Linked DNA regions of Ramlibacter pinisoli. The protein of the gene in region 1 binds, or shares a complex with, the protein of each later gene. Links are inferred from orthologs where the notes say so. Each region holds a gene or a part of one and is shown on either strand. Other genes may lie near its edges.

Region 1 (3,231 bases):
GCCCCGGCCGTCATGCCGCGCCGCATGCTGGCGCGGTCGTCGAGTGCGGTGAGCAGCATCACGGGCGTGGCGGCCAGCGCGGGATCGGCGCGCATGGCCTCGACCAGGGCGAAGCCGTCCAGCCCGGGCATGCCGATGTCGGAGATCACGATGTCGGGCCGCGCCTGGCGCGCCTGCTCGAGCCCCTGGGCGCCGTTGACCGCGGCGAGCACCTCGTAGCCCTCCAGCCTCAGCAGGCGGGCCACGTTGCTGCGGATCGCATCGTCGTCCTCGACGACGAGGATGGTGGTCATGGCCCGTCCGCCGCCAGCAGCCGCAGGAGGGCGGCGTCGTCCAGGTCGGCCAGCCCGGCGCGGGCGGCGCGTTCGAACACGTCGCGCGCGGCGGCGCCCAGCGGTCCGTGGAAGCCGGCCGCCGAGGCGGATTCGACCGCCAGTCGGGTGTCCTTCTGCAGCAGGCTGACATGGGCGCGCGGAGCCCAGTCGCCCGCAAGCGCACGCCGCATCCGGTCCGAGCCGATCCAGCTCTGGCCGCTCGACTGCTCGATCACGTCGAGCGTGCGGGCCGGGTCCAGCCCCAACCGGCCTGCCATGGCGATGGCCTCGGCGGCGCCGACCAGGTTGATGCCGGCCAGCAGGTTGTTCACCAGCTTGGTCCGGGCGCCGTCGCCCGGGCGCGTGCCGACCCGGAACAACCTGTTGCTAAGTGCCTGCAACAAGGGCAGCACGCCGGCATGGGTGTCGTCGGAGCAGGCCACCATCAGGCTCATCGTGCCGTCGCGCGCGCGCGCCGGCCCCCCCGACATGGGCGCATCGACCGCGCGCAGGCCGCGTGCCGCGAGGGCGTCCGCCAGCCGTTCGGCATCGTGCGGGCCGATGGTCGGGCACAGGACCACCGGCGTGCCGGCTGCCAGCACGGCGGCCGCGCCGTCGGCGCCGAACAGGACCTCGTCGCACTGCCCGGCGTCGACCACGCACACGATCAGCCCCAGGCAGCCGGCCGCGGCCTCGGCCGCGCTGGCCGTCGGCTTCGCGCCCAGCGCCCGCAGGGCCGCCACCTTGGCCGGATCGAGGTCGCGCACGCGCACCGTCCAGCCGAGCGACAGCAACCGGGCGGCCATGGCGCCGCCCATGTTGCCGACGCCGACGACCGCGACGGTGCCGCCCGGGGCGGTCATGACTGCACGAGTCGCTTGGCCTTCGCGATCGACATCAGGATGCCCAGGCCCATGCCCAGCGTCACCATGGCGGTGCCGCCGTAGCTGATGAACGGGAGCGGCACGCCCACCACGGGAAGGATGCCGCTGACCATGCCCATGTTCACGAACGCATAGGTGAAGAAGATCATCGTGATCGCGCCGGCCAGCAGGCGCGAGAACAGCGTCGGGGCCTCCAGGGCAATGGCCAGCCCGCGCAGGACCAGGAAGATGAAGCCGCTGATCAGGCACAGGTTGCCCAGCAGGCCGAATTCCTCGGAAAAGGCGGCGAAGATGAAGTCGGTGGTGCGCTCCGGGATGAACTCCAGGTGGGTCTGGGTCCCCTGCATGAACCCCTTGCCGAACACCCCGCCCGAACCGATGGCGATCATCCCCTGGATGATGTGGAAGCCCTTGCCCAGCGGGTCCTTCGAGGGATCCAGCAGGGTGCAGATGCGCTGCTGCTGGTAGTCGTGCAGGACCGGCCAGCGCACGCCGTCGGCGCACAACTGGCCCTCGAAGATGACGATGAGCACCAGCGCCACCAGCCCGATGACCACCGGCGGCACGATCAGCTTCCAGGACAGGCCGGCAAAGAAGATCACGGCCACGCCGGCGGACAGCACCAGCAGGGACGTGCCCAGGTCGGGCTGCTTCATGATCAGACCCACGGGCACCAGCAGGATCAGCGCCGCCATCGCGTAGTCGAGCGGCCGCAGCTGGCCCTCGCGCTTCTGGAACCACCAGGCCAGCATCAGTGGCATCGCGATCTTCAGGATCTCGCTCGGCTGGATGACCACGCCCACGTTCACCCAGCGCCGCGCGCCCTTCTTGGTGATGCCGAACACGGCCACCGCGATCAGCAGGGCCACACCGATCGTGTACAGCGGCACCGCGAAGCTCATGAGCCGTTGGGGCGGCACCTGGGCGACCACGAACATGATGCTGGCCGCGATCAGCATGTTGCGGCCATGGTCGACGAAGCGGGTGCCGTGGTCAAAGCCCGACGAGTACATCGTCAGCAAACCGGCGCAGGCCAGCAGGAAGACGGCGAACGCCAAGGGGCCGTCGAAGCCCTGGAGCATGGGTGTGGCACGCTGCCACAGGGGCGGCTTCTCGAACACGGCTGACATGGGGCGCGATTATCCGCCCCGGTGCCGGCGATCATCCAAATGGCCGACCGCGGCGCCCGGAGGCGGGCAGCTAAGATGCCCCACCCCCCAGGCATCTCATGAATATCCTCGTAGTCGACGACCACCCGCTGTACCGCAGTGGTGTCGTGCACGCCCTGCATGCCACGCTGCCGGACCTGCAAGTCACCGAATCCGGCAACGTGCAGGGCGCCCTGGCCAAGCTCGACGAAGGCGGGCCGGTCGACCTCATGATCCTGGACCTGCAGATGCCCGGCTGCACCGGCCTCGATTCGCTGCGCACCGTCCGCGCCCACCGGCCCGACGTGCCGGTGCTGGTGCTGTCCGGCAACGAGAGCCCCACCGTCGTGCGCGAGTGCATCGACCTCGGCGCCTTCGGCTTCGTTCCCAAGTCAGCCCCCGGCGACATGCTGCCGGCGGCCCTCGGCCTGGTGCTGTCGGGCGGGGTGTTCCTGCCGCCCAGCAGCCTCAGCATCGGCGAACCCGCCAGCCGGGCCCAGAAGGACGCCTGGGACAAGCTGGGCGCCCGCCTGACCGAACGGCAGCGCCAGGTGCTGCTGGGCATCGTCCAGGGCAAGCCGAACAAGGTGATCGCGCGCGACCTGAACCTGTCCGACGCCACCATCAAGACGCACGTCTCGCACATCTTCGACGCCCTGGTGGTGTCCAACCGCACCGAGGCCGTCTATGCCCTGGCCCGGGCGGGCGTTGGCATCAACGAGCTCCAGGCCCAGATGCGGCCCGAGCACTGACCGCCTGCGGCGGCCCGCCGGTCACACGGCGGTGGGCAGCAGGCCGCGCCGCTCGGCCGCCTCTTGCGGCAGCAGCGGCATCCGGCACACGGACTCGAGCGCCTCGCCCCTCTCCCAGACCCACAGCTTGCGC
Region 2 (3,250 bases), on another replicon or contig:
CCGTGGGTGTCTCGCTGGGCGGCAATGCGCTGATGCGCTGGGCCGGCGAGGCCGGCGAGCAGGCGGTGCGGCTGGCCGGCGCGGTGGCGGCGGTGTGCTCGCCGCTCGACCTGGCGGCCGGCGCGGTGGCGATCGGGCGCGGCTTCAACCGCCTCGTCTACACCAGCATGTTCCTGCGCACCATGCGCCCCAAGGCGCTGCGCAAGCTCGGCCAGCACCCCGGCCTGTTCGATGCGCAGGCCCTGCGCGCCGCGCGTGACCTGTACGCCTTCGACAACGTGTTCACCGCGCCGCTGCACGGCTTCCGCGACGCCGACGACTACTACGCCCGGGCCTCGGCCAAGCCGTACCTGCCGGGCATCCGCATCCCGGCGCTGCTGCTCAACGCGGCCAACGATCCGTTCGTGCCGGCCGCCAGCCTGCCGCCGCTGCACGCGCACGGTGCCTGGGTCACGCAGTGGCGGCCGGCGCAGGGCGGCCATGTCGGCTTCCCGGCCGGACCCTGGCCCTCGCACGTGCAGTGGATGCCGCGCGCGGTGACGGCGTGGCTGCTGCGCAGCCTGGGGCGCCCGGCGGCCGCTTCGCCCTGAGGCGCGGCGGCGGCAGCAGCGCTAGCGGCGGGCGCGCACCGGCACCGCGCTGGCGGCCGGCAGGGCGACGGCTGCGGCCGCGGTGGCAGCAGGTGCGGACGGCGCACTGGCGGGGCCGGCAGGCACCGAAGCGGCCGCCACCGGGCCGCTGGCCGTGGCGGCCTGGGCGCCCGGCCAGGCGATGTCGGCGGCGTTGCGCGGCTTGCCGACCGGCGTGGTGGCCTGGCCCTTCTGCACCGCCGCCATGTCTTCCTCGCTCGGGTACAGGCCCTGCAGCCAGTAGTCGAACACGCGGCGCGCGATCGGCGCCGCGTTGGCGCCGCCGAAGCCGACGTTCTCGACCACCATGGCCAGCGCGATCTTCGGCTCCTCGGCCGGCGCATAGGCCATGTACAGGGCGTGGTCGCGGTGGCGCTCGTCCATCTGCGAGGCGTTGTACTTCTGGTTCTGCGCGATCGTGATGACCTGGGCCGTGCCGGTCTTGCCGCCGCTGGTGTAGGCGGCGCCGCGGAACGCCGCCGCCGAGGTCCCCTCGATGTTCACGCCCACCAGGGCCTTGCGGATGACGGCCAGGTTCTCCGGCCGCGCCGTGAGCTGGCCGACCTGCTCGGGCGCGATCTTCTGCGACTGCCGGGTGCTGAGGTCGACCACCTCGCTGACCAGGTGCGGCTTCATGCGAGCGCCGTTGTTGGCCACCGTGGCCGTGGCGGTGGCGATCTGCAGGATGGTGAAGTTGTTGTAGCCCTGCCCGATGCCCAGCGAGATGGTCTCGCCGGCGTACCACTTCTGCTGTTCGGGCTTGCGGTAGGCGCGGCGCTTCCACTCGGTGGACGGCAGCAGCCCGCGCGACTCGCCGGCGATGTCGATGCCGGTGATCTCACCGAAGCCGAAGTGCGACATCTGCTCGTGCATGAGGTCCACGCCCATGTCGTTGGCGAGCATGTAGTAGTAGGTGTCGCACGACTGCACGATCGAGCGGTACATGTCGACCATGCCGTGCCCGCCTTCCTTGTCGTCGCGGAACTTGTGGTTGCCGAACCAGAAGTAGCCCGGGTCCGAGATGGCCTGGCTGGGGGTGCGCTTGCCGGTCTCCAGCGCGGCCAGCGCCATGAAGGGCTTGAAGGTCGAGCCGGGCGGGTAGGTGCCGCGCAGCGCGCGGTTGAGCAGCGGCTTGTCGATCGACTCGTTCAGGGCCTGCCAGTTCTCGACGTCGATGCCGTCGACGAACAGGTTGGGGTCGAAGGTGGGCTTGGAGACGAAGGCCAGGATCTCGCCGGTGCGCGGGTCCAGCGCCACCAGGGCGCCGCGCCGGTTGCCGTACAGGTCCTCCACCAGCTTCTGCAGCCGGATGTCCAGGCCCAGCTTGACGGTGTTGCCGGGCGTGGCGGGGCTGCTGGCCAGCTTGCGCACGGCGCGCCCGCCGGCCGAGGTCTCGACCTGCTCGACGCCGGTCAGGCCGTGCAGCTGGCGCTCGAAGCTGTGTTCCACGCCCAGCTTGCCGATGTATTCGGTGCCGCGGTAGTTGGCTTGGTCCTCGTCGTCCCAGTCCTCCATCGTCTTCTTCTCGGCCTGGTTGATGCGGCCGATGTAGCCGATCACGTGGCTGGCCAGCTCGCCCCAGGGATAGTTGCGGAACAGGCGGGCCTTGATCTCGACGCCGGGATAGCGGTAGCGCTGGGCGGCGAACTTCGCCACTTCCTCGTCGGTGAGCTTGGTGCGGATGGGCAGTGACTCGAAGCCCTTGGACTCCTCCAGCAGCTTGCGGAAGCGCCGCTTGTCGCGCGCCGTGATGTCGATCACCTGGCCCAGGTCCTCGATCGTGCGCTCCAGCGTGTCGGTCAGCCGCGAGGGCGTGATCTCCAGCGTGTAGGCCGAGTAGTTGGTGGCCAGCACGATGCCGTTGCGGTCCAGGATCAGCCCGCGGTTGGGCACGATGGGCACGATCGCCGTGCGGTTGTTCTCGGCCTGCTCGCTCAGGTCCTCGTGGCGGTACACCTGCAGGTAGACCAGCCGCATGGCCAGCAGCAGGAAGCACACCAGCACGACCAGGCTGGCGGCCAGCACCCGCGTGCGAAAGCGCGAGAGATCGGCTTCGACGTTGCGCAGTTCGGTCATGGGGCGGTCAGCGTGCGGTGGGCGGCGTGGTCGACGGCATCCGGGTCCTGTCCACGCCCACCGTCCGGCGCGGGACGTGCGACCTCAGAGGGGCCGATTTTCGTCCGGATCGGGCGCGCGGCGCTGGGGCGCCAGCAGCAGCACGCTCACCACCGGCCACAGGAGGGCTTCGATCACGGGCGCGAGCAGGAACGAGACACCCGGGAACGCGCCGCCGGCGACCAGGCGCACCACCAGCTCGATGGCATGGGCGGCGGCGAACAGCGGCAGCACCTGGACCGCCTGCGAGGGGACCGTGAACCACAGCAGGCGGCGGTGGATGGCGATGGCCCCGAAGCTGAGCGCCGTGTAGGCCAGGGCGTGCTGGCCGAGCAGCGAGGCCTGCTGCACGTCCATGACGATGCCGAACAGGAATGCGGCGCCCACGCCGATGCGCAGCGGCTGGTGCACGGCCCAGAACACCAGCGTCAGCGCCAGCAGGTCCGGCATCCAGGCCACCCGGCCGAGCGGCAGCACGTTCAGCACCAGCGCCACCAGCAGGCTGG

The links.
Region 2: the proteins of rodA (region 1) and mrdA are in contact, whole or in part, in a crystal structure (PDB 6PL5), measured with the Thermus thermophilus proteins. The link is inferred for Ramlibacter pinisoli from one-to-one orthologs. Residues at the interface, in WP_223903423.1 of Thermus thermophilus: Phe161, Val165, Phe168, Val169, Leu172, Pro198, Tyr199, Glu202, Tyr211, Arg212, Asp213, Gln220, Val221, Gln223, Ser224, Ile226, Ala227, Ile228, Gly229, Ser230, Gly266, Phe267, Val270, Leu274, Tyr277, Gly278, Leu281, Phe285, Leu289, Arg297; in WP_223903432.1 of Thermus thermophilus: Arg4, Ile5, His6, Leu8, Ala9, Phe12, Ala15, Leu16, Leu19, Gly20, Arg22, Ala23, Trp24, Leu26, Gln27, Val28, Tyr31, Tyr34, Leu36, Leu43, Thr45, Asp47, Lys156, Gln157, Gly158, Ser160, Val184, Leu201, Glu202.

What each region holds. Positions count from the first base shown.
Region 1 is NZ_WSEL01000009.1:1,865,280-1,868,510, forward strand. Bases 252-3,172 are described here. They hold rodA (rod shape-determining protein RodA), read right to left. Parts: upstream 2,329-3,172; coding sequence 1,174-2,328; downstream 252-1,173. Other genes in these bases: GON04_RS23305 (protein kinase domain-containing protein), read right to left, coding at 252-293; GON04_RS23310 (NAD(P)-dependent oxidoreductase), read right to left, coding at 290-1,177; GON04_RS23320 (response regulator), read left to right, coding at 2,427-3,098; GON04_RS23325 (alkaline phosphatase D family protein), read right to left, coding at 3,120-3,172. Also shown: more of GON04_RS23305, read right to left, coding at 1-251; more of GON04_RS23325, read right to left, coding at 3,173-3,231. UniProt on the Escherichia coli protein: Peptidoglycan polymerase that is essential for cell wall elongation. Also required for the maintenance of the rod cell shape. Functions probably in conjunction with the penicillin-binding protein 2 (mrdA).
Region 2 is NZ_WSEL01000006.1:151,414-154,663, reverse strand. Bases 159-3,098 are described here. They hold mrdA (penicillin-binding protein 2), read right to left. Parts: upstream 2,706-3,098; coding sequence 612-2,705; downstream 159-611. Other genes in these bases: mreD (rod shape-determining protein MreD), read right to left, coding at 2,790-3,098; GON04_RS13855 (YheT family hydrolase), read left to right, coding at 159-590. In the rest of the region: more of GON04_RS13855, read left to right, coding at 1-158; more of mreD, read right to left, coding at 3,099-3,250. UniProt on the Escherichia coli protein: Catalyzes cross-linking of the peptidoglycan cell wall. Responsible for the determination of the rod shape of the cell. Is probably required for lateral peptidoglycan synthesis and maintenance of the correct diameter during lateral and centripetal growth.